DNA from 2 places in the Duganella sp. CY15W genome. Region 1 is predicted to be linked to the other one. Evidence: riboswitches for the same ligand, from Rfam matches in the RefSeq annotation. Region 1 holds a riboswitch; the other holds the start of a gene.
The links. A riboswitch is a leader RNA that binds a small molecule or an ion and turns the genes downstream of it on or off. The one in region 1 is predicted to bind glycine.

Region 1 (14,929 bases):
GGTGTCTATTACGCTGCGTAGACGCAAGATGACGTCGCACCAGCTTTCGCCGCCTGGCGGCCGGAAGTAGAATTTGCCGACGTGGGCGCGCTGCTCGGCCAGCTCCGGGTATTTGTCGCGGATACCCAGCGGTGTCAGGCGGTCGAGGATGCCGAATTCTTTCTCGCGCAGGCGTTCGTCTGCGGCCACGGCGGTCAGTTGACTGCGATCCAGCCGGTCCAGCACAGCCTGGGCGGTGGCGCGGGCGCGCACATAGGGCGAAAACAGGATCACGCTGGGCTGGTCGTCTGGCCCCAGGCCGTGGAACCAGTCGCTCATGGCGGCGGCCTGGTGTTTGCCGAGGTCGGATAGCGGCACGTCAACATCGCGGTCGGCTATGTCGATCAGGAACTGTTGACTGGCTTCGGCCACCTCCCGCGCTACATTGCCAGCGCTTTGTCCGTGGCGAACTAGCCACAGCTGCTGCGGCCATTTTTGCTCCATCAGCCCAGTCTCCTTAAATCAAGCTCTACCCAGACGGGTGCGTGGTCGCTGGGTTTTTCCCGGCCCCGTATTTCGCGGTCGACTTCGGCCGCTTTCAGGGCGGGCGTTAGCGATGGACTGAGCAATAAATGATCGATGCGCAGGCCTGCGTCACGGCCATAGGCATTGCGGAAATAATCCCAGAAGGTGTAAATCTTTTCGTCCGGATGCATGGTGCGCAGTGCGTCGCACCAGCCTTGTGCCAGCAGCCGGTGAAAAGCCTCACGCGTCTCTGGCCGGAATAATGCATCATCCACCCAGCGCTCGGGTTTATAGACATCGCGTTCGGTCGGCATGACGTTGAAGTCACCGCAAAGTATGGTTGGCGTTCCGCTTTGGATTAATTTGTCAGCGTGAATAATCAGCCGTTCAAACCATTTAAGTTTGTAATCAAATTTGGGGCCGGGCGCGGGATTGCCATTTGGTAGATATAATCCGCCGATTAATATGCCATTGACCGTCGCTTCAATATACCGGCTTTGGAGATCTTCCGGATCGCCAGGGAGGCCGCGCCCGGTTTCTATCGGCAGTTGACCCCGGGCCAGAATGGCGACGCCATTCCAGCTCTTTTGTCCATGCCAGATGGCCTGATAACCTATGTCGTTAATCGCTGCCTCAGGGAATTTTTCCTGGGGTGCTTTTAATTCCTGAAGGCAGACGACATCCGGCTGAGTCTCTGTCAGCCATTGCAAAAGGGCAGGGAGGCGGGCGCCTATGCCGTTGATATTGAAAGTAGCGATACGCATACAGCAAGTGTACCGCGACCTGGGTTGATGCACCTCAAGCATCTCACTCCACAGTGCGTTGGCGTACGCCAGCCCCTGCATTCAAGCCAGGAATTGGCGCGTTCCCGCCAGTCTTTGGTCTGTTACAAAATCTTCGCTTGACAGTGCAGGTGTATGGGTCTACTGTATTAATCAACTAATACACAGATACAACCATCATGGCTACTCATGTTGCTTCCTTGTTTTCAATAGTGACGGGTTCATCCGATCCTATCTACCGGCAGTTAATCGAGCAGGTGCGTCGATTGATCGCGGCCGCAGTATTAAAGCCCGGTGATGTATTGCCGTCAGTGCGCGATGTGGCGCTGGCATTGGCTGTCAATCCCATGACTGTTTCCAAGGCATATAACATGATGGAGACAGAGGGATTATTAAGCCGCGCACGCGGTATCGGCATGCTGGTGGCGAACGGTAAAACATCTGCTCACCAACAGCTGGAGCGGGAAGCCTTATTAAGACCGACGCTGGAACGCGCTGCGGCGGAAGCACGGCAACTGGAATTGAATACTGAAACTGTCATGGCGCTGTTTGCGAAAATCCTGGGAGAGAGTAAATGAAATCATCCGTCGTTGAAGTGACAAATCTGCATAAAGCTTTCGGCAGCCAGCAAGTATTACAAGGCGTTAATTGGAATATTGAATCCGGCAAGGTGATTGGATTACTCGGCCGTAATGGCGCCGGTAAATCGACTTTATTGGAATGCCTGCTGGGTTTGCGTGAAGCGGATGTCGGCAGCAGCAGATTATTGGGCGAACCGGTCACTGGATTAAGCGAGGCGGCCCGCGCCAATATCGGTTATGTGCCGCAAAAATCCGAGCTGTTTGAGTGGTTGACGCCAATGCAGCTCCTGGCGTATTTCAAGGCCCTGTACCCGCGCTGGAATCACGCCAAGGTGGAGGGGCTGATGCAGCGCTGGGGTTTTGCCGGTGAATCCGCGCATAAGCAAATTAGCAAGCTTTCCGGCGGCGAGAAACAGCGCCTGTCCATCATCCGGGCGCTGGCGCATGATCCAAAATTGCTGGTCCTGGACGAACCCGTCGCCAGTCTCGACCCGGTGGGCCGCCGCGACTTCTTGCAGGAGCTGGTCAGCGATGTGATTGAGCGCGACACCACCGTGGTGTTCTCCACCCACATTTTGTCCGACCTGGAACGCGTAGCTCTGGATGTGGCATTTTTGCAAGGTGGCAAGATTGTCTTGCAAGGTGCGCTGGATGAATTGCTGGAAGGTAAAAATCTGAGTCTGGAAGACCTGTTTGTCGAGGTGACCAAATGAACGCCGTGGAAACCCAGTTGCTGTCGCAAATGCTGCTGGACCATTGCCAGGGACGCATGATGAAGCGTCTGAGCTGGGGCCTGGTGCTGTGCGCCGCTGGCGTACTCGGCGCGAGCCATTACCTGGGGGCGCCCGTGTTCGGCAATGTGCTGTTTCTGGTGCTGATCTGCGGTCTGGGTTATCTGTGGTGCGGCTCTTTCCTTAAAAGCGCGATACAGCAGAATCGGCCGGCGAACGCGGTGCTGGTGCCGGGCCTGCGTGCCAATCTGATGCGCTTGACGGCGCTGCTGTACATCGGCTGTACCCTGGCCACTGGTGCGCTGGGCTGGCTGTTGCTGGGGCATCCGGGGTATGTGCTGCTGACTGGCGGTGCTCTGGGCGTCTACAGCCTGTTTACAAGCCGCTACGCCTGGCTGAATACACTGCCGTCGTTCATCATGATTGTTATCTTTTCGATCAATAACCGCAACGTCACGATACTCGATGTCATCACCGGTCTGATGGGGGAGCCGCTGTTGACCTTCCTGGGCGTCATCGTGCTGATATGGCTGGGCTGGCTCGGGCTGCAGGCGGCTTTTCCGCAAGGCGGAGACAAGCACTGGCGTTGGCTGAGCTGCCAGGCCCGGCAGCGGGCAATGAGCCGTGGCGAACTCCTGAACAGCGAACCTGGCGGCGGTATCCGCTGGCTGGCCTGGCTGCGTGGCCCCTACAACGCCGCGCTGCGCGCTGACAGCCGCAAGGGAGCCGATCAGGGGCGCCAGATGGCGCATACGCTGGGAACGACGGCGCATGATGGCGTGACCATCGCCTATGTCCTCATCAGTGCCGTGGTGATGGCGATGTTTGCCCACCACTGGGCGGCTTCGAAAGATCCGGTCTTCATGCTGGTGATTTGCATGACCATGCAAGGTGTGCTGATGCAGAGCGCGCTGATGTACATCAGCAGCATCATCAGCCGTGCTGGCCGTTACGGGACTGAGCAGAGTCTGTATCTGTTGACGCCGGCCGCGCCGGCTCTGGCAGGGTGCAACCGTAGTTTGATGCGGACCTTGCTGTTCCGTACGCTGCGCTTGTGGTTGTTGTGCTCGCTCGGGATTGTGGCCATCGATATCGCCGCGCAAGGCAAGCTGGAAGTGCGTGGCACGACCTATCTGCTGGCCATGATGATGCTGCCGCTGACCGGACTGGTGCTGCGCAATTACGCTACCACGCAGCGCCAGTCCACCGACTGGCTGGCAATTATCGGCACGACGACGATGATTTTGCTGTACGTCGCCCTGGCCTTGTTCGCGCAAGATCATCCGGGATTGCCGCTGTTCTGGGTGGGTAGTGCTGTGGGCATCGCGGCGCTGGTTGGCCTGCGTCTGCGCTGGCAGCATGTGATGCAGTTGCCGCCGGTGTTGCCGGTGGGCCGTCTCGTGGCTTAATTGGTTTGCAGGACCAGGCCCAGCGTGACGACCGGTTCGCTGGCGCCACGCGTGATGCGGTTGCCCCAGGTGGCGTCGATTTGCAGATGGTCCGGTATCAGCGCATGCGCGATGCCGAACTGGTAGCGGGCGCCGTTGCGCTGCTGGCCGAAAACTTCGGCGCTCAGCGTGTTGCGCTCATCGAGCTTGAACGCGGCGCCGGCGCCCCAGGTGGCATTGACCTTGTGCGTTGCGTGTCCGCGTTGCACGCCGGCGTTCAGGTGCAGCAGCACACCATCGTCCAGCAGCGAGAAGCTGAGCGGCACGTTGGCCGAGAGATCGCCGTCCAGCCCACGGCCGGCGCGGAACTGATGGGCCAGCACCAGGCCTAGCCCCCAGCCGCCCGCCTCCAATGGCTTGAACACGGTCTTGGCCTGTAAGCGGCCATAGTGGGTGGTGCGCTTGTCCTCTTCCGACCAGGCGCCGCCGGCGGCGAGTTCCCAGCTGCCGCCGACATTGCAGGCCGGCGTGGCCCAGTACTGTTCAAGCTGATCTGCGCGCAGCGCGTAAGTCTCCAGCTGGCACTGGCCGGGCGCGACGATGGCGGCGTCATCCACCGTCATCGGGCGGCCGGCGTGAGTGGGCTGGGAGATAACAGCCAGCGCGCAGGCGCCAGCCACACCAGCCGCTGTGCGCGGCCGGAGCAGGATGTTCAGCAAGGTCATCGGGTCGGCAGTTGTTCTTGTATGGCTGCTACTGTAGCGTCCCCAGATGAAACGGTGATGACAGCATTACTTGGCTGCGGTGGCCAGCGGCTTGCCTTTGTCCACCACATACACGCCCACCAGCTTCATCGGTCCCTTGCCGGTATTGACGGCATCGTGGATGGTGCCCGCCGGGATGACGAAGGAATCGCCTGCCTTCAGGCGGCGCGGGTCTTCGCCTTCGATGAGCAGCTCGCCTTCGCCTTCCAGCACATAGCTGATTTCATCGCCGGGATGGGAGTGGCGTCCCGCCGCAACGCCCGCATCCAGCTCCACCCTGGCGACGACCGCCTCGCGGCCGGGGATGGAGACATCGGCTTTCTGGATCACGGTACGGCGGATGCCGCCCGTTTGCGCCAGTGCGCTACCGGCGACGAGAAGCAGCAGGACAAGCTTGAGCAGTTTCATGGCGCATCCCTTCTGGTGGTTAGTTCTGCGTGCGGCGGCCCAGCCATAAAGCGTCGGCAATCGCGCCTGCCCAGCAAAGCAGGCAGACCAGCGACGCCAGATTGGTGAGCGGGTTGTCGATCCCGGAAGCGTGTATGCGTTCGGTGATGGCGATGGGATCGAAAGGCAGCTTACCGCTGTTGAGCTCGGCCAGCAACTGGTCGGTCAGGCGCAGCACGCTGCCTATCAGGTAGAACACGGCCACAACGGCCGGCGCCAGGAACAGCAGGCCGCGCTTGCCGCGCCGTGGCTGCAAGGCCAGATGGCCCAGGCCGGGAAAGATCAGCGCCGATATCAAGGCTGCCTTGGTCGATGCTTGCATATTGCTCCTGTTGTTACTTTGTGTCAGTTGACCAAGCGCAAGATTGCGCCTTAGCGGCCAGCGTAGATTACAACATCTTTGCAGCCAGGGGGAATCATGCGTGCTTGGATCGTCAGTGTGATGGTGTGCTGTGCAGCGCAAGCGGCGCCCGGCGAGAAGGATGCGATGGCGCTGGCCGAGAAGGGCGCGCAATTCGTGCGCGCGCATGGCAAGGCAGAGATGATCGCGCGGATTAACAGCCGCGACCCGGAGTTCAACCAGGGCGCGCTGTATCTGGCGATGCGCGATCTGAACGGCATCACGGTGGCCCATCCGACCACGGCGCTGATCGGCAAGAACCTGCTGGAAGTGCCCGACGCGGACGGCAAGTTGTTCCGCCAGGAGATGCTGGCGCTGGCCCGCGGCCCGGGCCGTGGCTGGGTCGATTACAAGTTCCGCAATCCGGAGTCGGGCAAGGTCGAGGCCAAGCGCACCTATGTGCTGCGGGTGGAGGACATTGCGCTGGAAGCCGGGATCTACAAGCATTGAGCGGCCGTGCAGACTATGCTGAGCAAACTGAAAATCGGTCCCAAGCTGCTGCTGGCGCCAGGCGTGGTGCTGATCCTGTTGATCGTGCTGTCAACCGGCGCCTATCTGGGCCTGCTGCGCCAGAACCAGTCGCTGGACAATATGGTGCAGCAGCGCGCCGTGCGTTTGAAAGCAGCGGCCGACCTGGTGGCGGGCGCGCACAAGGCGCATACCGAAATTTACCAGCTGCTCACGTGGATCAACGCCAGTTTTTCCACGCCGCGTGTGGATGCGCTGGTGCGCGACCTTCATCTGCGCCATGCGGGACTGGACCGCCAGTTCGCGCAGCTGGAGATGGCCACCCAGTCCGATCCCGCCGAACGCCGCTTCGTGGCGCAATCGCAAGCAGCGCACACGCTGTATGTGAAGGCAATGGAGGATGTGATCGAGCTGGCGATGGTCGATCAATCGATGGCTGCCAACGCCATGTCCAAGGCCGAGCGGGCGTTTGACGTGGTGGCGCAGCGGCTGGAAGAACTGTCGCGGCTGGAGCAGTCCCTGAGCGAACGCGCCTACGCGGATGCGGAGATGGATTTCCGCATCCTGTCGACCTGGATGCCGATTGTGGTGGCGCTGTCGATTGCCTTGTCGCTGCTGGTGACGATGGCGGTGCGTAACGCCATGCTCAAAGAAGTGCGCGAGATCGGTGCGGCGGCGGTGGATCTGGCCGAGGGCAACCTGACCGTCCGCCAGCGCGTGTATGGCCGTGATGAAATCGCCGAAACCTCGCGCGCGCTCGACACCAGCATCCGTAATCTGAACACCACGCTGAAAACCATCCTGGCGTCGGCGCAGTCGATTGACCATGCCTCGCGCGAGATCGCCCAGGGCAACTCGGTGCTGACGCGCCGCACCCGCACGCAAGCTGGTTCGCTGGAGGACGCTGATGCAGCGATGCAGCTGATGAGCGGTCAGCTGGCGCAGACCGCATCGCATGCCGAACTGGCGGGCCAGCTGGCACACTGCGCCAACAGCTTCGCTGCGCGTGGCGGCAGCGTGGTGCAGCGGCTGGTGGTGACCATGGCATCGATACGCGGCAGTTCGCGTCGGGTGGTGGAAGTCGTCGGCGTGATCGATGGCCTGGCGGTGCAGACGCATATGCTGGCCCTGAGCGCGGCGGTGGAAGCGGCGCGCGCGGGGGAACATGGCCATGGACTTGCCGTGGTCGCGGGCGAAGTGCGCTCGCTGGCGCAACGTTCGGCGTCGGCAGCGCAGGAGATCAAGGCGTTGATGAGCGAGTCGGCGGTGGCTATCGATAGCGGCACGCGCTCGGTGGAGGAGGCGGGCGACAATATGGCGGAAATCGTGGCCACCGTGCGGCAGGTGGGCGAGATCATCGGTCAGATCGGCGCAAGCAGCGGCGAGCAGACGCAAGGTGTGCTGGGCATGCAGCAGGCCATCGTCAGCATGGACCAGATCACCCAGCAGAACCTGGCGCTGGTCCAGCAAGCCGCCGCCGCCGCGAGCAGCCTGCAACGGCAGGCCGCTTATCTGTCCGAAGCCGTCGCCATCTTCAAACTGGACGAAGGCGCCGAGCCGCCCGACACCAGCCGCCCCGCCGGCAGTCCCCGCGTGGTGCGCCTGCGGCTGGCCTCCGTGCGTACCTAAGCGGTGGCAGCGCGCCAGCGGTCGCCGGTTTTCTGGATGTAGTGGGCGTAGAAGTAACCCCATGGCATGGCGAGCGGGATGATGATGGCGACCGAGCATTCGATCAAGGTGCCCATGGTGGCTTCATCCATGGTGCCGCTTTGCCACGCGGGCAGGGCGACGATCAGCAGCCAGATGGTTTTCCAGGTCAGTTCCCACATCAGCACCGGCAGCATTTGCAGCGGGTAGCGGATGCCGATGACGCACAGCAGACTAAAGGCCGCCAGCATGCATTTGACCACGCCTTGCGACAGGCCCCACGGCTCGGCGTGATGCAGCACGCTTGGCCATACCACCAGCGCCAGACCCAGCGCGATAATCAGATAGACAGCTCTCAGCGAATACAGGCGAAACAGCGATACGTGTGGCATGGTCAGGCTCCTCTGGTTGATGTTTATATTATTCGACTTCTTTCAGGACTTTCTCGATGCTGGCCACACGGGCCTTGAGGTCTGCCAGTGCGGCTGCGGTTTCTGCTTGCGCGGCGACGGCTTTCTCCGCCAGTTCGCGGTAGGATTCCTCGTTGTCGTAGCGGATGCGCGCCTGCTTCATGGCGGCCAGGTAGCGCATGCCGAAGATCAGCAGCACGGTCGCCAGCGGCAGGCCGATCGTCAAAAGGTAGATATGTTCAGACATGATGACCTTCAGTTCTCAGAGTTGTTAGACAGGGTTTTCGCTGCCGCCGCGATCATCTCCGGGGTCAGCTCGATGCCGAAATCGGCCACTTCAAAGTAATTCAGCGCCTTGCCGTCGTCCGACAGCTCCATCTGACTCGTGACCAGGCCAGCCTCCTCCAGCTTCTGCAAATGCAGGTGCAGCAAGGGACGGCTCAGATTCAGCTCACGGGCCAGCTGGCTGACGTAGTTGCGGCCACCCGTGGACAGCGCCGCCACCACCCGCAAGCGGTGTGGGTTCGACAGCGCCGCCAGCGTCGCCAGCAATCGATCACCAGTGAGATGTTTTGATTTCATGTGTAAAGAATATCTGACAGGTGTAAGCGAGTCAAACACTTTTTGATAAAAATAAAATAAAAAAAACCCGGCACATGGCCGGGCTTTGGGGCTAGTGGAGGCTAGCTTATTCGTAGTCGCTCATCGGCGCGCAGCCGCAGAACAGGTTACGGTCGCCGTAGACGTTGTCCGCACGGCCGACTGGCGGCCAGTACTTTTGCTTGCGCAGCGATGGCACCGGGTAGGCCGCCACTTCACGCGAGTACTTGCGGTCCCAGACATCGGCAGTCAGCACTTCCGCAGTGTGCGGTGCGAACTTGAGCGGGTTATCCAGCTTGTCGAATTCGCCGCTTTCCACTTTGGCGATCTCGCCGCGAATCGCGATCATGGCGTCGATGAAGCGGTCCATCTCGACCTTCGATTCCGACTCGGTCGGCTCGATCATCAGCGTGCCCGGTACCGGGAACGACATGGTCGGTGCGTGGAAGCCGAAGTCCATCAGGCGCTTGGCCACGTCTTCGTTCGAGATGCCGGTGACATCCTGCAGCGGACGCAGGTCGATGATGCACTCGTGCGCCACCAGGCCATCGTGGCCCGCGTACAGCACAGGGAAGTGCGGCGACAGGCGGCGCGCGATGTAGTTGGCGTTCAGGATTGCGGTTTCGGTTGCTGCGGTCAGGCCTTCCGCGCCCATCATGGCAATGTACATCCACGAGATAGGCAGGATCGACGCCGAGCCGTATGGTGCGGCCGATACCGAACCGATGCCGGCGTCGTCGCGGATATAGCCGGTCGAACGCTGGTTCGGCAGGAACTTGGCCAAGTGCGCGCCAACGCCGATCGGACCAACGCCTGGACCGCCGCCGCCGTGCGGGATGCAGAAGGTTTTGTGCAGGTTCAGGTGCGAGACGTCGCCGCCGAACGCGCCCGGTGCAGCTACGCCGACCAGTGCATTCATGTTGGCTCCGTCAACGTAGACCTGGCCGCCGTGGCTGTGGATGATCTCGCACAGTTCACGGATGCCTTCTTCGAACACGCCGTGGGTCGAAGGGTAGGTGACCATGACGCAGGCCAGGTTCTTCGAGTGCTGTTCCGCCTTGGCTTTCAGGTCCGCCAGGTCCACGTTGCCGTTGGCGTCGCAGGCGGTAACCACCACCTGCATGCCAACCATCGAAGCCGATGCCGGATTGGTGCCGTGCGCCGACGATGGAATCAGGCAGATGTTGCGGTGGCCTTCGCCACGCGACTGGTGGTAAGCCTGGATCACCAGCAGGCCGGCGTATTCGCCTTGCGAACCAGCGTTAGGCTGCAGGGAAATGGCGGCGTAGCCGGTGACAGCGCACAGCATCTCTTCCAGCGAGGAGATCATCTCGCGGTAGCCCACGGTTTGCGCTTCCGGCGCGAACGGGTGGATGGTCGAGAATTCCGGCCAGGTGACTGGAATCATTTCGCTGGTGGCGTTCAGCTTCATGGTGCACGAACCCAGCGGGATCATGGTGCGGTCCAGCGCCAGGTCCTTGTCGGCCAGCGAGCGCAGGTAGCGCAGCATCTCGGTTTCCGAGTGGTAGCGGTTGAATACCGGGTGGCTCAGGTACGCGGAAGTACGGGCCAGCGCATCCGGGAACGAACGCTCGACAGCAGCTTCCACGGTGTCGAAGTCCGGGCCGTGGGCAGGGCCGCCGACCGGGTGCGAGAACACGGTCCACAGCAGCGCGATGTCTTCGCGGGTGGTGGTTTCGTCCAGCGATACGCCGACGTGGGTGGCGTCGATCACGCGCAGGTTGACGCCATGCGAGTGGGCCGATGCGTGCAGCTGTTCGGCGTTTTTCACCGACACGGTCAGGGTATCGAACCAGCTGTCGTTGGTGATGGTATAGCCCAGGGTCTTCAGGTTCGACGCCAGCACGCCGGTCAGGCGGTGCACGCGCTTGGCGATCTGCTGCAGGCCTTTCGGGCCGTGGTAGACGGCATACATCGACGCCATCACTGCCAGCAGTACCTGTGCGGTGCAGATATTGGAGGTGGCTTTTTCGCGGCGGATGTGCTGCTCGCGGGTTTGCAGGGCCAGGCGGTAAGCCTTGTTGCCTTGCGCGTCGATGGTCACGCCTACCAGGCGGCCTGGCATCGAGCGTTTGAATTCGTCGCGGGTCGCCATGTAGCCGGCGTGCGGGCCGCCAAAGCCCAGCGGTACGCCGAAGCGTTGCGAGTTACCGACCACCACGTCCGCACCCCATTCGCCCGGTGGCGTCAGCATGGTCAGCGCCAGCAGGTCGGCGGCGGCAACCACCATCGCGCCCTTGGCCTTGATGGCTTCCACGTCGGCCTTGTAGTCGCGCACATTGCCGTTCACACCTGGATATTGCAGCAGCACGCCGAAGCAGTCGCCCACCGCAGCCAGTTCGGCCGGATGGAATACCTTGACGTCGATTTCCAGCGGCTTGGCGCGGGTCTGCACCACTTCCAGGGTCTGTGGCAGCACGTCGTCGGCAACGTAGAACACGTTCGATTTCGATTTGCTCACGCGCTGGATCAGCGTCATGGCTTCCGCAGCAGCGGTGCCTTCGTCCAGCATCGACGCGTTGGCGATGCCCATGCCGGTCAGGTCGGTGATGGTCTGCTGGAAGTTCAGGATGGCTTCCAGTCGGCCTTGCGAGATCTCTGGCTGGTACGGGGTGTACGCGGTGTACCAGGCCGGGTTTTCAAAAATGTTACGCAGGACGACGTTAGGCGTCAGCGTGTTGTAGTAGCCCTGGCCGATCAGCGACTTGAGCACCTTGTTTTTCGACGCGATTTTTTTCAGCTTGTTCAGCGCTTCGTTTTCCGGCATCGGCTGCGCGTAAGCGCCCAGCGGCAGGTCGGCCTTGTTGCGGATATTGGCAGGCACGATGGCGTCGATCAGGGCTGCGCGCGTGGCGTAGCCGAGTACCGACAGCATTTCCTGCTGTTCGGCGGCGTCAGGGCCGATGTGACGGGCGATGAAGGCGTCGCGCGCTTCGAGTTGGGTCAGGCTGGTGCGGGTCATGATTTGTCAGGGCTAACGAGAGAGGGGAAAACAAAAAAGGCCAGCGCAAGGCTGGCCTGGTGGCGTGGATTAGCCGCCGATGTTGTTGCCGTAGGCAGCTGCGTCCAGCAGGCCGTTGATCGCGGCAGCATCGGCTGGCTTGATCTTGAACAGCCAGTTGGCGTAAGCGTCTTCGTTGATCGATTCCGGTGCGTCGACCACGGCGTCGTTCACGGCCACGACTTCGCCTGCGATTGGCGCGTAGATGTCGCTGGCGGCTTTGACCGATTCCACGACAGCGGCGTCGTCGCCGGCGGCGTAGGTGGTGCCGACTTTTGGCAGCTCGACGAAGACGATATCGCCCAGTGCGTCCTGCGCGTACTCGGTGATGCCAACGGTGACAGTGCCGTCGGCTTCAGCGCGTACCCACTCGTGGGATTCGGTGTACTTCAGGTCTGCAGGAATGTTCATGTAAGGCTCCAAGGATCGAGAGGTGAAATATGTTGATTTATACGGCCAGGATTTTGCCGTTGCGTACGAACGGCAATTTAACCACAGACGCGGCCAGTTTCTTGTCGCGGATTTCGACGTGGACGGTGTCGCCGACGTTGACGCCATTCGGCACGCGCGCCAGCGCAATCGCCTGCTGCATGGTCGGGCTGAAGGTGCCGCTGGTGATTTCGCCGGTGGCGTCGGTGCCCGCCACCACCACTTTCTGGTGGGCGCGCAGCACGCCGCCTTTTTCGCGCAGGATCAGGCCCACGAACTGGGCGTTCTGGCCCATGGCTTGCAGGGCTGCCTTGCCGATGAAGTCGCGCTCGGAGACCAGGTCGATGGTCCATGCCAGGCCGGCGTCCAGCGGGTTCACGGTTTCGTCCATGTCCTGGCCGTACAGGTTCATGCCGGCTTCCAGGCGCAGCGTGTCGCGCGCGCCCAGGCCTGCCGGTTTGACGCCGGCGGCGACCAGCGCGTTCCACAGGTGCTCGGCCTGTTCAGCGGCGACGCCGATTTCGAAACCATCTTCACCGGTATAGCCGGTGCGGGCGATCATCGCTTCGCCGAAGGTGGCGCTCTGTGCGAAGGCCACGTTGAACGGCTTCATGTCCGCCGTGCCTTCTTTCGATTCAGGGATCACTTGCCATACCTTGGCGCGGGCGTTAGGGCCTTGCACGGCGATCAGCGCCATGGCATTGTCGCCGTCGCGGCGCTGGGTGATGGTCAGGCCGCTGCCGGTGGCCTGGTTATGCGCCTGCATCCAGGCCACGTCTTTTTCTGCGGTGCCGGCGTTGACCACCAGGCGGAACCAGCTCTCGTTGATGAAGTAGACGATCAGGTCATCGATCACGAAGCCTTGTGGGTTCAGCATGCAGGAGTAGAGCGCCTTGCCCGATACCTGCAGCTTGTCGACGTTGTTGGCCAGCAGGCCGCGCAGGAAGGTGCGCACATTGTCGCCCTTGATGTCGACCACGCACATATGGGCCACGTCGAACATGCCGACGTCGGTACGCACGGCGTTGTGCTCTTCGATTTGGGAACCGTAGTTGACTGGCATATCCCAGCCGCCGAAATCGACCATGCGGGCGCCGGCAGCGCGGTGTGCGTTATTGAGGGGAGTAGCTTTGAGCGTCATGGTACGGTCCAAACGAAAAGGGGTTAACAGGGAATGACGATGATTCCATCATGTTGCAACCCCTCTGTCCTTGGTACCTGAGAGATAGCGGAACGGGGGATGTCCTCGTTTTCCGCACGCCCCTTCGGTGGATTGCTGCTGCAATCTCTCTCCAGAGTTTGAGCCACGTTTTTTATGGCCCCTTGACCGGTCCTTTTGCCTGAGAGTTTTTGGGTAGTGCCCCTTCGGCGGCAACGCTGGTTTGCCCTCTCCCGATCAAGACTCGAGAATATATGCCAGAAGGGCATGAAAGTCAATCTTGGCGCCTTGCGCACGAATGAAGCGGGGAAAACGGTAAAAACGACAATTTGCTAGAATTAATCACACTAATTGAGAGCCCACCGATGAGCCAAGACCAAACTACTTACGAGGGACATGCGTGGTTCACGTTGTCCGGTGATGTGAACAGCGACATGGTGCGCCGCGTGTTTGACGCGGTTGCCGACATGAGCGAAGACCGTATCACGACCGCCCATATCCTGATCCAGTCCAACGGCGGCTATGTCAGCGATGGCATCTGCCTGTACAACTACCTGAGCAAGCTGCCGATCAAGATCGTCACCTACAACGCCGGCGCCGTGGCGTCGATTGCCGTGATCCTGTTCCTGGCCGGGGCCGAGCGCTATGCCAGCGACACCGCGCGCTTCATGGTGCACAAGTCGCATGCCAGCGCGCCGCATGGCGCCCGTCCTGACGCGCTGCGCATTATCGTGGAAGGCCTGCAGGCCGACGATGCGCGCACCGAGCAAATCCTGCGCAGCCATGTTCAGCTCAGTGATGAGCACTGGCGCGTGCATGAGTATTCGGACCTGCACCTGACGGCGGCGGAAGCGCTCAAGGTCGATCTGGTGAATGGGGTGGAGGACTTTGTGCCGCCAGCCGGCCAACGCATCACCAATATCTGAAAACAAATGCGGCGCCACCAGGCGCCGCATGCACCGCCGAATGTCTACTTAGCGGTTGCCGGCCTTGTTGCCGTCATTTTTGTGGCTTTGACGGCCAGCTTCCACATGCTGCTCATGGGTGCCGCCCTGGGTGCCGGTACGCGAGCCGCTGGACGAACCGGCGTTGCCCGATTGCTTGTTGCTGCCCTGGTTGGAGCCTTGCTTGCTGCCGCTGCCACTATTGCTGTTGCTGTTGCCTTTTTGATTCGCGTTCATTTTGATTCCTTTACGAAAGTTAAAGAACGCCAGAAACGATTTAACGTTTCTGGTGACGCCATGATGCGTTTTCAGCAGCAGTCCAGCTATCGGAATACCCCCTGGTGGCGTGTAGGAGCATGGCTTGTCGGCCGGCGTTGCGGGAACTCGGCAAAATACACCAAAAATTGCACATACTTGGTTTTCATCCATTGCTTTATGGAAATGCAATGTGAGAATGTGAGGGTACGCCTGACCTGACTCCGCAAGGCCGCCATGACTGCAACGCCGACAACCGCCGCACCGCTGACCACGCCCAAGACGGTGTCGCCGCGGCATGCCTTGCTGGAGGAGTTGATCGGCATCGCCGTCAAGCATGCGGGCGACCAGTACCTGGACCTGGCCAACAAGCTGGCCGGCGCGCTGATCGACGCCAC
Region 2 (14,929 bases), on a different contig from region 1:
GTCCAGTTGCACCGGCTTGAGCAGGGTGCCCAGCAAGCCCATGGAAGTATCCTCGCACGCCATGTTCTCGATGATCTCCAGCAGGCGCGGATCACGCGCGCTGACGACGATCAGGTTTTCCGTCAGGCGGCGTTCACGCAGCTGGCAGGTCAGCTCGATGCCGTCCATGCCCGGCATCTCCAGATCGGTCAGCACCAGATACAACGGGCTTGGTTGGCGCTCCAGCACCTGCATGGCCTCGTTGCCGTCACCCGCTTCCAGTATCTCGCCGAAGTTCAGCTGGCGCAGCAAGCCCACCAGATAACCGCGTTGCACCACGCTGTCCTCGACGACCAGCACGCGGCGGCCGGCCCACGAGGGCGCGTCAGCAACGGTGATGTCGGTGAGCGGTGGCGTGTTCATGTTCAGTACTGCAGCTGTTGCAGGATTTCGCGGTAGATCGCACTCAGTGGCACCGACTTCTCGACACCGCCGCGCTTCACCGCTTCCTTCGGCATGCCGTACACCACACAGCTGGCTTCATCCTGCGCCACCGTGCGCGCGCCAGCCTTGAGCATTTCCAGCATGCCGGCCGCACCGTCGTCCCCCATGCCGGTCATGATGACGCCCAGTGCATTGGCGCCTGCCGCGCGCGCGGTGGAGCGAAACAGCACATCCACCGACGGCCGATGGCGGTTGACCAGCGGGCCGTCCACCACCTCGACAAAATACTGCGCCCCGGTGCGGCGCAGCAGCATGTGCTTGCCACCCGGCGCGATCAGCACCTGACCCTGCAGGACCCGGTCGTTATTGGCAGCCTCTTTGACGCGCACTTCGCACACGCTGTCCAGCCGCGCCGCAAAAGCCGCCGTGAATTTTTCCGGCATGTGCTGCACCACCACGATGCCGGGTGAGACGCGCGGCAGTGAGGTCAGCACTTCTTCCAGCGCCTGCGTACCCCCCGTCGATGTGCCGATCGCCACCACGCGCTCCGTGGTCGCCGTCATCGGCCGTACTTCCATCGGCGGCAGGACCGCATCCGCATTCAGCTTGGCCGTCACGGGTGGCGGCGCCGGGCGGTTGGCCAGCTTGCCCACATGGGCGCCCGCGGCAGCGCGCACGGCAGACACCAGTTCATCCGCACTATCGTGCAGGAACTGCTTCAGGTCCAGCCGCGGCTTGGTGATGATCGCAACTGCGCCTGCCGTCAGCGCCTCCACCGACGTCTGCGCGCCCTTCTCGGTCAAGGTCGAGCAGATCACCACTGGTGTCGGATGCTCGGTCATCAGTTTGCGCAGGAAGGTGATGCCGTCCATCTTCGGCATTTCAACGTCAAGCACGATGACGTCCGGCCACTGCACCTTCATGCGCTCCATGGCGAGCAAAGGGTTGGCCACCGCATGGGTAACGGTAATGCCCGCCGCCGCGTTCAGCAGGCCGCTCAGCACCTGCCGCACCACGGCGGAATCATCGACGATCATGACCTTGATATCACTCATTCCTGTGTCCTTGCTCCCGTACCGCCCCATCCCGGTTCTGGCGGAACCTGCCGGCTCAACACCTCGCCACTACGGATGGTGAAGATTAATTGACGATGCCCTTCGCCGAACAGGCTTTCGGACACCACGTGTATGCCATGCTTTTGCAGCATCTCGCGCGCAAAGTCGCCGTTCTGCATGCCGATATCGCGTACCTTCTCATTGCGCGGAAACATGGCGCCGCCGCCGAAGATCTTGCCCTGGCACTGAATCAGCGGCACCCCATGCTGCGTCATACCGTCCACCAGCAACTGCATCGCATCCGCGCCATACATGCCCGGCTTGTCGGCTGGCCGGTCCTGCCTGCGCCGTCCATGGCCCGGCAGCAGGAAGTGCGACATCGCGCCAATGCGGCGCCCCGGATGCCACAACGTGATCGACACGCAAGAGCCCAGCAGCGTACGCACGCGGTACTGCGCATCGCCGACGAAATAATCGCCGGGCATCAGGAAGATATCGATGAGTTTAGGCTCCGTCATGGCTTGCGATAAATCGAAGGCGCCACTGCGATCAGCGTATCGTTGATGTCGTTCAGCGTTTCCGAATGGCCGATCAGGAAATAGCCGCCGGGACGCAATTGCGCCAGCAGCCGCGCCACCACCTGGCGTTTGGTCTCCAGGCTGAAATAGATCATCACGTTGCGCAGGAAGATCACGTCAAACGTCCCCAGTTTGGGCAGCGGTGCATTCAGGTTCAGGTGCTGGAACTGCACGCGCTGCCGCAGCGAACGGTCGATCAGCATGGTGCCGGCTTCACTGCCCTGTCCCTTGAGGCAGAAACGCTTCAGGTAAGCCGGCGGCATCTGCGATGCGCGCTCCATGGGATAGTGGCCGCTGCGCGCGCGCTGCAGCACGCGTGTGCTGATGTCGGTGCCCAGCACTTCCCAGCCGCCGTCCTCGCCAAAGACATCGGCCAGCACCATGGCAATGCTGTAGGGTTCTTCACCGCTGGAACTGGCCGCGCTCCACACGCGCAGCGCGCGGTTCTTGTCGCGCGCTTCCAGCGCCAGATCGCGCAGCAATGCAAAGTGCTTGGGCTCCCGGAAGAAGTAAGTCTCGTTGGTGGTCAGCAGGTCCACCGCCACTTGCAGCTCGGCCGGCTGCGCGCGGCTTTCCAGCAGCTTGAGATAGTCGCCATAGCTGTCGAGCTGATAGTGCGCCAGGCGCTTGGCCAGACGGCCGCTGACCAGCGCCTGCTTGCCATTGGCCATGGTGATGCCCGCAGCATCGTAAATGAAACGCTGGAACTGGACGAACTCGCGGTCGGTGATCATCGCCACGGCCATAAGATCCCACCCATCACGCCACGGCGGCAGCGGTGCCGCGCGCCATGTCAACAATCTCCTCGCTCGACAGCACGCGCTCGATATCGAGCAGGATCACAAAGCGGCCGTTGTACTTGCCCATGCCGGCGATGAAATCGGGGCGGATGCGCGTGCCGAACGACGGCGCCGGCTCGATATCGGCGGCAGCGATTTCCACCACGGCGTTGACCGCGTCCACCAGCATGCCCAGCACCTGCTTGCTGTCGCTCTCCCCGCCTTCGGTTTCAACGATGACGATGCAGCTGCGTTTGCCGATGGTGCTTTGCGCGCGGCCGAAGCGCGCCGACAAATCCATCACCGGCACCACCGCACCGCGCAGGTTGATGACGCCGCGCACGCAATCCGGCATCATGGGCACCGTGGCCAGGCTGCCGTATTCGATGATCTCCTTGATGTGCAGGATGCCGACCGCGTACTGTTCCTCGCCCAGCATAAAGGTCAGGAACTGGCTGGGCAGCGCGGCGCCGCTCTGCAGGGCCACAATCGCGCTGCTGCCGTAGGTGACCACATTGGCGGTATCGATAGTGCTCATGCTGCTCCTCTCTTACGCTGCCAGCGCGACAGCGCCCTTGCCGCCGACGGTATGCATCAGTGCCGCCACGTCCAGTATCAGGGCGACCTCGCCGCTGCCCAGGATGGTGGAGCCGCTGATGCACTTCACTTCACTGAACATCGGACTCAGTGGTTTGATCACGGTCTGGAATTCGCCCAGCAGCGTATCGACCACCAGGCCCGCACGGTGATTGCCGAACTTGAGCACCACGATGCTCTCGCGCCGCGTGCCGGCGCCGCCGATGCGGAACAGCTCACGCAGGCGCACCAGCGGCAGCACCTGGCCGCGCAAATTGGTGTAGTCCTGTCCCGGCTCGGTGGCGTACTCGATGCACTCTTCGATCATGTCGAGCGGGATCACAAACACCGACGATCCCACCTGCACCAGGAAGCCGTCGATGATGGCCAGCGTCAGCGGCAACCGCACCGTCACCGTCGTGCCCTGGCCCTCCTTGCTGCCGACGTCCACGCTGCCGCGCAGCGCCTGGATATTCCGCTTGACCACATCCATGCCGACGCCACGGCCGGACAGGTTGGTGATCTTTTCCGCCGTCGAGAAGCCGGCTTCGAAAATCAGGTTGTAGATTTCGCTGTCGGTGAGTTTGCGTTCCGGGTCGATCAGGCCACGCTCGATGGCCTTGGCCAGTATCTTCTCCTTGCGCAGGCCGCCGCCATCGTCGCTGACTTCAATCACGATGCTGCCCGATTCATGGAACGCGTTCAGCTTGATCATGCCCTTGGCCGACTTGCCGGCCGCCACCCGCACTTCGGCCGGCTCAATGCCATGGTCCATGGCGTTGCGCACCAGGTGCATCAGCGGATCGCCAATTTTTTCCACCACGGTCTTGTCCAGCTCCGAATCCTCGCCATCGACAATCAGGCCGATGTCCTTGCCCAGTTCCCGCGCTACGTCGTGCACCACGCGCTGGAAGCGGTTGAAGGTGGCGCCGATCTTCACCATGCGCAGCTCCAGCGCCGCATCGCGCACGTCTTCCACCAGTCCCGTCAGCGTGGAGGTGCACTCCAGCAGCTCGGTGTTCTGGATATGCTGGCCGATCATGTTGGCGCGCGCGCCAGCGATAATCAGTTCGCCCACCAGGTCGATCAGGCGATCCAGCTTGTCCGAATCGACGCGGATGGAGCGGCTTTCCTGCGCCTTCTGCTCGCTGACCTGCTTCTGCTTGGCCAGCGCCGCCTCCACCACCACCGGCGGCACATTGCCCGCGCCAACCAGGATGCTGCCCAGCTGCTGGGCCGGCGCGTCTTCCTGCTTGCCGGACTGCTGATTCAGCGCCTCTTCCAGTTCATGCGCGGTGACGCTGCCGCAGCGGACCAGGATTTCGCCCAGCCTTACCTTCTGCTCCGGCAGCGCGCGGATCAGGTTCACATACTCGGACACCTTGCTGTGCGGCGGGATGATGCGGATTTCGCAGTCATCCTGCACAAACTCGAACACGCCGGCAATCTCCTCGCGGTCGGCGCTGCTGTCAAAGGCAATTTCGAAACCGAGATAGCACAGCTCCGCATCCATCTCATCGGCCGGCGGCAGGGCATCCGGCAAGGTCGCAATCCCCACCACGCGCCCCAGCTTGCCCAGGTAGCGCAGGAAGGCGATGGGGTCCATGCCGTTCTGCAGCACGCCGCGGCCGAAGCGCAGCGAGATATGCCAGTAGTCGCTATCTCCACGCTCCTGGTCGATGCGTTCCACGCCAGGCTCCGCGTGCACTGCCAGCGCGGCGGGAACCGCTTGCGGCGCCGCCTCGCCATCCATATGGCGATGCAGCTGCTCCTTGAGCATCTCGCCTTCCGGCGCAGTGTCCGGGTCCTGGTCTACGCGGCCCGCCGCCAGGCCGTCCATCATGGCCGACAGGTAGTCGCAACATGACAGCAGCAGCACCACCATTTCATCGTTGAGCGTCACACTGCCGTCGCGCACCTTGTCCAGCAGGCTCTCCACCACGTGGGTGAAGGCGACGATGTGATCGAGACTGAACAGGCCCGCCGACCCTTTGATGGTATGGGCGGCCCGGAAGATGGCGTTGATTGCCTCGCTCTGGTCGCCCGCCAGGTCGACATTGAGCAGCGCGTTCTCCATCTCCTCCAGCAGCTCGCGGCTTTCAGCGATAAAGGTCTGTAGTGCGTCGTCCAGATTCATGGCTATTCCTTATGCGTGTATCAGCACGGCGTCGCCAAAGAAGGCGACCAGGTCCAGCATCTCGAAGATTTCTACGACGGCGGGGCTATGCTGCACCAGGTGCAGCGTGCGCTGGTCGGCGGCAGCGGCCTGCTTGGCCAGCATCAGCACTTGCAAGCCTGCCGTGTCCAGCTCCGTCACGCCGGACAAATCGATTTCCAGTATCCGCGTCTTGCGCAGCGCGTCCAGCACCAGCACTTTCAGATCGGCGGCGCGATAGATCGTCAGTTCGCCGTCCAGGGCAATACGGTTGACTTCATCGGCCATCGCAGCCTCCGCAAAATTATGGCAGTACCAGCTTGGCGACGGCGCCCAGTAGCACGTCCGGTTTGAATGGTTTGACGACCCAGGCCTTGGCGCCTGCGGCCTTGCCTTCTTCCTTCTTGCTCTCTTGCGATTCGGTAGTCAGCATGATGACTGGCGTGAATTTGTAGTTGGGCAGCTGCTTGAATTGTTTAACGAAGGTGATGCCGTCCATATTCGGCATGTTCACGTCGCACACCACCAGATGAATTTTCTGTCCGGTGCATTTGGACAGCGCATCGACGCCATCGCGTCCTTCAATCACCTCGTATCCCGCGCCCTTGAGCGCAATGCCCACTACCTGGCGCAAAGAGGCCGAATCATCGACCACCATGATGGTTTTTGCCATATCTTCTCTACCTTCAGAAAAAAGTGATTTCGTCGGCCGCAGCGGCGGTAGGCGCCGCGTGCTTGATGCCGCTGTGTACCGCGTGCTCTTCGGCCATCGCGTAGGTCTTCTGCAGTTCGCTCAGCAGACGGTCCGGGTCCGGCGCTTCCAGCACCCCGTTCGTCTCATAGCGCTCGTGATACTCGCGCAGCAGTCCTGGCAAGTTCTCCATGTTGTGGCGCACGTGGGTCATCACCTGGCTCACGCGGTCCTGGAATTGCAGCTGCACCAGCGCCTCGCCCACCTCACCCTGGATGCCGATGCTCTCCTGCTTGAGCAGGTCGGAGGACTGTACCAGCGAGTCGGTCATCTGGCGGAACTCGGACAGCACGGCGTCGATCATGCCTTCCGCCGACTGCATGGACTTGTCTTCCGCTTCGCTCGATTGCTCGGCGGCCTGGCTGGCCGCCAGGATCGCGGTACTGATCAGATTCACGCGGTTGGAAATTTCCTTGCCCGTCTCCGCCGAGCGCATCGACAGCTGGCGCACCTCCTGTGCCACCACCGCGAAGCCACGGCCGGCCGGACCGGCGCGCGCCGCCTCGATGGCCGCGTTGAGCGCCAGCAGATTGGTTTGCGCGGCGATGCTGGCCACGCCTTCCGCCATGCCGCGCAGCTCGCGCGTAAAGCGTTCCAGGTCGCGGATCTGCGCCAGCATGGCGTGCTTGGATGACATGGCGGATTTCATCGAGGTTACCACCGAGCCCAGACGCTGTTCGCTGTGCGCAAACACCTCGGTCATGGAGTGGTCGCCCTTGCTGTCGGCACTGGAGACATGCACCGCGCTGTCAAGCTTGTCGACGATGCTGGAGAAGCGCGACGCCAGATCGGAGATCGCTTCCTCCATCTGCGCGCGCGAGTTTTCAATATGGCGGCACCAGACGGGCAGCACCGCGTCGGCAAAGCGGTCGCGCCCATCCAGGTAATCATCGATCATGGCGTTGTCGCCGGTGGCGCTGGCGGGGCTGAAACCCGTATCGCGCGTGAGCCACGCTGCAGCGCCCAGCAGCAGCGCTGCCCAGATCAGGGTGTACCAGCCCCAGGCGCTCCAGCCTGCGGCGACGGTTCCCAACGCACCCGCTGCGGCAAAGCCGAACGGCACTATCACTTTGCTACTGATCCCGGTTTGATTCTTCACTGGACGCCACCCCACTGTTGTTCCGGGCGCCGCTGGGGCAGCGCCTCCGGTAGTCCCACTGTAGCGCAGAATGCCGTGCCCGCGCCATCATGTAGTCATGAATGCGAAGCCTGTTGCACCAATACAACCGATGATAGTTACGCGAGCAATGGCCGCGCCGCGCCGCGCAATACAGGCCGCTGCGGCGCAGCATCGCCGAGCTTGAAAATGCTCACCGCTTCCGCCAGTTTGGCCGCCTGCACCTGCATGGCGTCGGCCGCTGCGGCGGCCTCTTCCACCAATGCCGCGTTCTGCTGCGTGACCTGATCCATTTGCGTGATCGCCAGGTTGATCTGCTCGATGCCATGGGTCTGCTCGACGCTGGCATTGCTGATCTCGCCCATGATGGCGGTAACGCGGCCGATGCTGTTCACCACTTCTTCCATGGTACTCCCAGCCTGGCCAACCAGGCGCGTGCCTGCTTCCACCTTGCCGACCGAGTCGTCGATGAGGGTCTTGATCTCTTTTGCCGCACTGGCCGAGCGCTGCGCCAGGTTGCGCACCTCGGACGCCACCACCGCAAAGCCGCGCCCCTGTTCGCCGGCACGCGCCGCTTCCACGGCGGCATTCAAGGCAAGAATATTGGTCTGGAAAGCGATGCCATCGATGACGCCAATGATGTCGACAATTTTCTTGGACGAGGCATCGATCGACGCCATGGTCTGCACCACGTCCGAGACTACCGCGCCGCCGCGCTGCGCCACTTCAGCAGCGTTGGACGCCAGCTGGTTGGCCTGGCGCGCGTTGTCGGCATTCTGCTTGACGGTACTGGTCAGCTCCTCCATCGAGGACGCGGTTTCCTCGAGCGAGCTGGCTTGCTGTTCCGTGCGCGACGACAGGTCCAGATTGCCGGCCGCGATTTGCGACGACGCGGTTGCAATGCTGTCCGTGCCGTTGCGGACATCGCCGACGATACGCACCAGGCTGCCCGACATGCGGTTCAACGCATGCAGCAGCTTGCCCGGCTCGTCCTTGCTGTAGTCGCTGGCGGAACGGTTGCTGCGATCAACCAGATCGCCTTCTGCAACCGACTCGGCCAGCGCCACGGCTTCGTTGATCGGCCGCGTGATGCCCGCCGTCAGCCACCATGAAAACACCACGCCAAACGCCACCACCAGCACGGCCAGCAAGAGCAGCAGGTTGCGGCTGTCCGTGGCGACCTGGTCGATGCGCGTGGCCGCTTCGTCAATCGACTTGCGCTGCTGGTCGAGAATTTTCTGCAGCATGGTTTCGTAGGTTTTGGCGGCAGGCAGATAGGTTTGCTCGAGCAGGCGCGAGGCGCCGTCGGCGTCACCGGCCGCCTTGGCCTTCATGACGCCGTCACGCGAACTCACATACAGCTTGCGGGTTTCTACCAGCTCTTCCATGAGCCGCTTGTCCTCGCCGCTGGTGAGCTCTTCGATTTTCTTGATCAGGCCTTGGGCGTAGGCCGTGGAATTCTTGGCCTCCTCGGCAAAGAAGGTGGCCAGCGCCGGGTCGGCGCTCTTGGCCACAGCGGTGGTGCGGCGGATACCGGCAAATACAATCCGGTACCAGTCCGAAATGAGACGCTCCTTGGCCAGCGGCGTTTCCATCATCGCGCGTGTCGCGGTCGCCACCCCTTGCAGGCGATAGATGCCGAGGCCGGTGTTGAGGATGAGTATGGCGAGCACAACGGCAAAGCCAAACGACAGGCGCCTGCCAATGCTGAGATCAGTGATTTTCATGCCGGTCTCCAAGGGTCGAATTGTTCTTCAATAGTAACCCTAAAGTTCAGCGAAATTCATGCTTGGCGAAATTTGTTAAACTGCTTTAAGTTTAAAATATTTTTAAATTTCCATTCTAATCTGCAACAAATATTGAGCCAGGGACTGTGAAAACGTTTACACTTTCAAATTCATTTGTACGGCCATTTACATAGCGGAATTTAAAATACAACATTGTCCGTCCGGCCATTCGCACTCCTAAACCACTGAGTATGAGCAACGCATTCCTAGAACACCGCGCTAAATATCGCGAAGCCGTGTCACGCCGCTATGGCGTCACGCCCGAACTGTACGACGAAGCCTCGCGCCTGCTGGCGCCGCTGGCCACGCCTTTCAGCATGCGCAAGGGCGAGCACCTGCAGCGCATCGGCACGCCTGCCCAGTATGTGCACTGGCTGCACAGCGGTGTGGCGCGTACCGGCTTCATTACCGAGGCGGGCAACGAAGTGACGCTGCACTTCCAGACCGACGGCGAACCGGTGGCCGCGCACGACGATTTGCTGCGTTCGCGCGAATCGCATCCGGCGCTGAATTTTGTGGTGGCGGAAACCGCCATCCATGGCTATCGCCTGGACTGGTCGCAAGTGAGCGCGCTGTATCAGGCCAACAGCCATCTGCGCGACTACTACCTGGCGGCAGCACAGTGCAGCATCATGGACCAGAGCCGCCGCCTGTACCTGAACGCCTCGCCGGCGCAGGGCCGCCTGAATGCGTTCCGCCGCGAGTATCCGGGCCTGGAGCAGCGCATCTCGCAAAAGGTGGTGGCATCCTTCCTTGGCATCACGCCGCAGTACATGTCGCAGTTGCTGCGCATCGACGGTAGCAAATAAATAAAAGACGCCCGAGATTCAGTTCAGAGGCGTCTTTTTCTTGTGCGGCAAGCCAGCTTAGTGTTGGCTCTCCACCACACCGGCAATCAGGTCGGCGGTGGCCGCGCACAGCGTCCAGCCCAGGTGGCCGTGACCGGTGTTGTAAAACACATTAGGCCGCTTGCCCCTTCCCACACGCGGCATCATGTCCGGCATCATCGGCCGCAAGCCAGCCCATGGCACCGCCTGGCGCGTGCTCACGCCCGGGAAGCACTGCTGCACCCAATCGACCAGCGGCTGGATGCGGTCCGCGCGGATATCGCGGTTGATGCCATTGAACTCCGCCGTACCGGCAACGCGAAAACGGTCCGCTCCCAGGCGGCTGGTCACCAGCTTGGTCTCATCGTCCAGCAGGCTGACCGTCGGCGCAGCGGCGCGGCTGGCGTCATCCTGCAGCTGCACCGTGATCGAATAGCCCTTCACCGGATAAACGTTAACCCTGTCGCCCAGCTGCGCCGCCAGCGCGCGGCTGCCGACGCCACCGCACACCACCACGCCATCGAAGCACTGGCGGTCCTCGCGGCCATCCTGATCGACGCGCACCGTGGCCACGCGGCCGTCGGTTTCCACGCTGCCGATTTCCGCGCCCCATACAAAGCGCACACCGCGCCGCTCGGCCGCTGCGGCCAGGCCGTTGGTGTACTTGTGGATGTCGCCGGTGGCATCGCTCTCGGTGTAGTAACCGCCGTAGTAGCTGCCTTGCAGCGCCGGCTCGATGGCGCGCATCTCATCGGGTGTGACCGCGCGGCGCGGCAAACCGCCCGCCGCCAGCAGCCCGGACACGCGGCCGGCGTGCTCGAAGCCCGCCTGATTACGGTAGATGTGCAGGATGCCTTGCTGTTTCAGGTCGAACTCCACGCCCTCCTCTTCCGCCCAGTCGAACAGATGGCGGCGCGCGGCGATCGCCAGCTTCGCGGTGGCGATGGTGTTGTCTTCGTAGTGGGGAATGCTGGCGATGAACTCCGCAAACCAGGACAGCTTGTGCCAGGTCGGGCGAGGATTGAGCAGCAGCGGCGCATCGCTGCGCAGCATCCACTTCAGGCCTTTGGCGATGGTGGAAGGATGGGTCCAGACTTCGGCATTGGAGGCGGACAGCTGGCCGCCGTTGGCAAACGACGTCTCCATCGCCGGGTAGCGGTGGCGTTCAAACACGGTGACGGCAAAGCCGCGCCGCGCCAGGGCGTAAGCGGTGGTCACGCCGGTGATGCCGCCGCCAAGGACGGCAATCGTGTGCAGTGCAGGTTGATTCATGAAGCAGGCTCCATCAACAGTCAGGGGTGGGAGTACCAAGCGCACCATGCGAGTGGTACGCCCCCTCTGTTTGGAACCTGAGAGATTCGCCGCGCCATAGCGTTAGCATGGCGCCGCTTGCTCCTGCGGTGCGCCGGCTGACGAAGCCGGCGGCTCTTCAGAGTACAGTGGTCTGGTCGGTCCTTTTGCCTGAGAGTTTCCGGGGCGGTTGCTCCTTCGGCGCCACCATCCATGGTGGTCTCTCCCGACCAGAATTCGGCACAGGGCCGACTTGGTCTTGCAGCTTACTGCTTGACGCTGGTGATCTTGTTTTGCGCGTCGACGAAAACCAGTTTCGGTTTGTAGTCGGCGATCTGCGCTTCGGTCATCGGCGCGTAGGTGCAGATGATGAGCAGGTCGCCCAGCTGCGCCTTGCGTGCCGCTGCGCCGTTCAGCGAGATTTCGCCGGTGCCGCGCAGGCCAGGAATCGCGTAGGTGGCGAAGCGTTCGCCGTTGTTCACGTTATACAGTTCGATTTTTTCGTTTGGCCAGATATCAGCCGCTTCCAGCAGGTCCAGGTCGATACCGCACGAACCTTCATAATTCAGATCCGCCTGCGTCACCGTCACACGGTGCAGCTTGGCGCGCAGCATAACTCGTTGCATAGACATTCGTTTCCCTCGGTAGTAATCGTTCAAGCTTTGCATCCTGCTCAGACAAAGCCAGCGACGCAAGGGCGGCATTGTACCATTTGCCGTCGCCCGTGCCGCATTCCCGCCCCGCTCGGCCCCGCTTTGTGGCATATTGTTTACTTGTAAACTGCTTCATCCATTTTCATGAAAATTTCCCGCTTGCTGACACTGTCCACCGCCGTGCTGGCGTTGCTGGTCCTCGGCATGCTGGGCCATATCACGCGAGAAGCGTGGCTGCATTACGACGACACCAGCGCCGGCCTGCAAGCGCTGCGCCTGACACAGCGCGCCATGATCGCGGCAGAAAAACTCTCGTTCGAACGCGGCCCCGTCAACGCGTTGCTGGGCGACAGGCAGCCCGCTGATCCCGCCCGGCGTGACCGCCTGACGCGTGCGCGCGCCGCCACCGACCTCGCGCTGATCCAACTCGAGCGCGAGCTGCAAAACGATTTCGGCACCCAGCATCCGGTCGAGATGGCGAGCCTGTACCAGGCGCTGGCCGAGGCGCGCAACACGGTGGACACGCTGGCGTCCGCAGCACCGGCCGAGCGCACGCCGGAACTGCTGAAAAACGCCATTGGCCGGATGTTCGCACTGGTGCCGCTGGCACTCGACGCTGTCGGCGGCTACACGCTGGCGTCCGAGCGCGCCTATCCGCGCATCTCGCGCACGCTGATTAAAACACGCTACGCCGTCGAGCTGCGCGAATATGCGGGCCGGCTTGGCTCCGTGCTGACCGTGCCGCTGGCCAAGCGCCAGGCGCTGGTCCCCGCCGAGCACGAGCAGCTGGAAATGCTGCGCGGCCGCCTGGCGCAGTTGCGCCAGCAGATCCAGGCGCTGGGCGAGGATGGCGGCAATCCGGCCGGATTCAACACGGTCACGGCGCGCGTCGATGAAATCTATTTCGGTACCGGCCTGGGACTGGTGGCGGGGATTGAAGCAGCCAGTCGCACGGGACGCGACTACGGCATGGACACCGGCCAGTTTGCACAGCGCTACGTGCCGACCATGACACCGATCCTGTCGCTGCGCGATGAACTGCTGCAGGAGGCGCAAACGCAGGCCCAGAGCGATCACGAACATGCGCGCACCGAGCTGCTGATTGTGTGTTCATCCGGCGTGGCGATCCTGCTGGCGCTGACGCTGCTGCTGTTGATAGTGCGCCGCCGCGTCATCGTGCCGCTGCTGCGCGCCACGCGCGCCGTGATCCGCCTCGGTAACGGCGACTACTCGCGCGACTCCAGCGGCTCGCAGCGCGCCGACGAAATCGGCGACATGCTGCGCGCCCTGTCCACGCTGCGCACCAACAGCATCGAACGCCAGCAACTGGAGCTGGAACGCCAGCACCTCATCGATGAGCTGCGCCGCCGCGCCGATACCGACTACCTGACCGGTTTGCTCAACCGCCGCGCTTTCACCACGGCCAGCACGCAACGGCTGCGCCGCGCGCGCGGGCGCAACGAGACGCTGGCCGTGGTGCTGTTTGATATCGACCACTTCAAGTCCGTCAACGATTCGCATGGTCACGAGACGGGCGACCAGGTGCTGATCCGCGTCGCCTCGGTGGTGCGTGAAGAACTGCGCGATGGCGAAATCCTGGCGCGTCACGGCGGCGAAGAATTTGTGGTGATGCCAGCGCACTGCACACAGGAACAGGCGTGCGCGCTAGCGGAGCGTTTGCGCAGCGCGATCGCCAGCGAACCACTGACGCTGGCCGACGGCCACATCCTGCGCGTGACCGCCAGCTTTGGCGTCGCCAGCGCCGCCGGCCCGCAGATCGCGCTGGATGATCTGCTGCACGCGGCCGACCTGGCGCTATACCGCGCCAAACGCAAAGGCCGCAACCGCGTGGAAAGCGCGGCCTGAGTTACTTCTTCTCGACCGCTTTGACTGGCGTAAAGTTCAGGTCGCGGAAGTCGTAGCTGAAGTCGGTTTCGGTGGAAATCGGCGCCATCTTCATGCGCTCGATACTGCCGTCCGGATTCAGCGCAAACGTCACGTAGGCGTCGGCGTTGAAGTTGCGCTCCTTCCAGCGCACGATGAAGCTGTCGTGCTGGAAGTGTTCGAGTTCGCCGGTCAGGTCCGGTGTCCGCTCGAATCGCATCACATGCTTGCCGCCTTCTTCGCGGATGCTGATTTTTCCATACCACGCGTCCTCATATTCGCCATCGTAGGAAGCCAGCGGCAGCGAGGGCTGGGAAGCGGCCGCGCGCGCCGTGGTTTCCTTGCCCTGGCGCTCCAGCTCTTCCTTGTGCATGGCGGCCTCCTGGTCCGCATACAGCTTGATCCAGTCGGACGGCGGCACTTTCAGGTACTGGTCCAGGATGCGGTAGTACAGCGAGGCCATGGCCGGGCTGTTTTCCGCATTGGTCAGAATGGCGATGCCCAGCTTCTCTTCCGGCACCATCAGCACCGTCGAATAGAAGCCTTGCAGCGCGCCGCCGTGCATGGCGAGCTTGCGGCCCTTGTAGTCGCGCAGCTGGAAGCCCAGGCCGTAGGCGTAGAAGTTCGGCTTGGTGGCCGCCAGCGCCGGCTTGGGTTCGCGAATACGCATCGGCGTCTGCTCGCTCCACATCTCGCCGGCCTGCTTGACGCTGAACAGTTGCTGGCCGTTGTCCATCTTGCCGCTGTTGAGCAGCACCGTCATCCAGCGTGCGATGTCTTCGGCATTGGTGTTGATGCCGACCGCGCCCACCGCATTCGGCACCGGCATCGGCTTCACGACAGCGATCTTGTCGTTGATTTTGCTGTGCGGTGCAGAGTAGTCGCTGGTGGCCAGCATGTCGGCCACGCTGGTCCTGGTGCCGGTCATGCCCAGCGGCGTCAGGATGCGCTCCTGCATCGCTTCGCCCCACGGCTTGCCTGCCTTCTCGGCGATGATCTTGCCGGCCACGATGTACAGCAGATTGTCATACGCATAGCTGGCGCGGAAGCTAGT

Region 2: another riboswitch for glycine. It lies ahead of GTP58_RS11395 (D-amino acid dehydrogenase); the one in region 1 lies ahead of gcvT (glycine cleavage system aminomethyltransferase GcvT).

What each region holds. Positions count from the first base shown of each region.
Region 1 is NZ_WWCQ01000001.1:1,264,243-1,279,171, forward strand. Features, by position in the region: gene GTP58_RS05970 (histidine phosphatase family protein) at 1-483, opposite strand, end outside; gene xth (exodeoxyribonuclease III) at 483-1,268, opposite strand; gene GTP58_RS05980 (GntR family transcriptional regulator) at 1,466-1,864, shown strand; gene GTP58_RS05985 (ABC transporter ATP-binding protein) at 1,861-2,580, shown strand; gene GTP58_RS05990 (hypothetical protein) at 2,577-4,007, shown strand; gene GTP58_RS05995 (hypothetical protein) at 4,004-4,711, opposite strand; gene GTP58_RS06000 (cupin domain-containing protein) at 4,778-5,158, opposite strand; gene GTP58_RS06005 (hypothetical protein) at 5,178-5,519, opposite strand; gene GTP58_RS06010 (cache domain-containing protein) at 5,616-6,047, shown strand; gene GTP58_RS06015 (methyl-accepting chemotaxis protein) at 6,063-7,694, shown strand; gene GTP58_RS06020 (hypothetical protein) at 7,691-8,104, opposite strand; gene GTP58_RS06025 (hypothetical protein) at 8,133-8,369, opposite strand; gene GTP58_RS06030 (helix-turn-helix domain-containing protein) at 8,378-8,704, opposite strand; gene gcvP (aminomethyl-transferring glycine dehydrogenase) at 8,811-11,705, opposite strand; gene gcvH (glycine cleavage system protein GcvH) at 11,775-12,155, opposite strand; gene gcvT (glycine cleavage system aminomethyltransferase GcvT) at 12,193-13,314, opposite strand; glycine riboswitch at 13,369-13,479, opposite strand; glycine riboswitch at 13,492-13,578, opposite strand; gene GTP58_RS06050 (ATP-dependent Clp protease proteolytic subunit) at 13,698-14,258, shown strand; gene GTP58_RS06055 (hypothetical protein) at 14,307-14,513, opposite strand; gene GTP58_RS06060 (DUF1631 family protein) at 14,769-14,929, shown strand, end outside.
Region 2 is NZ_WWCQ01000002.1:395,775-410,703, forward strand. Features, by position in the region: gene GTP58_RS11340 (EAL domain-containing protein) at 1-402, opposite strand, end outside; gene GTP58_RS11345 (chemotaxis response regulator protein-glutamate methylesterase) at 405-1,478, opposite strand; gene GTP58_RS11350 (chemotaxis protein CheD) at 1,475-1,996, opposite strand; gene GTP58_RS11355 (protein-glutamate O-methyltransferase CheR) at 1,993-2,802, opposite strand; gene GTP58_RS11360 (chemotaxis protein CheW) at 2,816-3,373, opposite strand; gene GTP58_RS11365 (chemotaxis protein CheA) at 3,386-5,548, opposite strand; gene GTP58_RS11370 (lipid asymmetry maintenance protein MlaB) at 5,558-5,854, opposite strand; gene GTP58_RS11375 (response regulator) at 5,871-6,239, opposite strand; gene GTP58_RS31725 (methyl-accepting chemotaxis protein) at 6,253-7,386, opposite strand; gene GTP58_RS11385 (methyl-accepting chemotaxis protein) at 7,554-9,161, opposite strand; gene GTP58_RS11390 (Crp/Fnr family transcriptional regulator) at 9,413-10,030, shown strand; gene GTP58_RS11395 (D-amino acid dehydrogenase) at 10,088-11,305, opposite strand; glycine riboswitch at 11,488-11,577, opposite strand; gene panD (aspartate 1-decarboxylase) at 11,605-11,964, opposite strand; gene GTP58_RS11405 (diguanylate cyclase) at 12,136-13,857, shown strand; gene GTP58_RS11410 (serine hydrolase) at 13,859-14,929, opposite strand, start outside.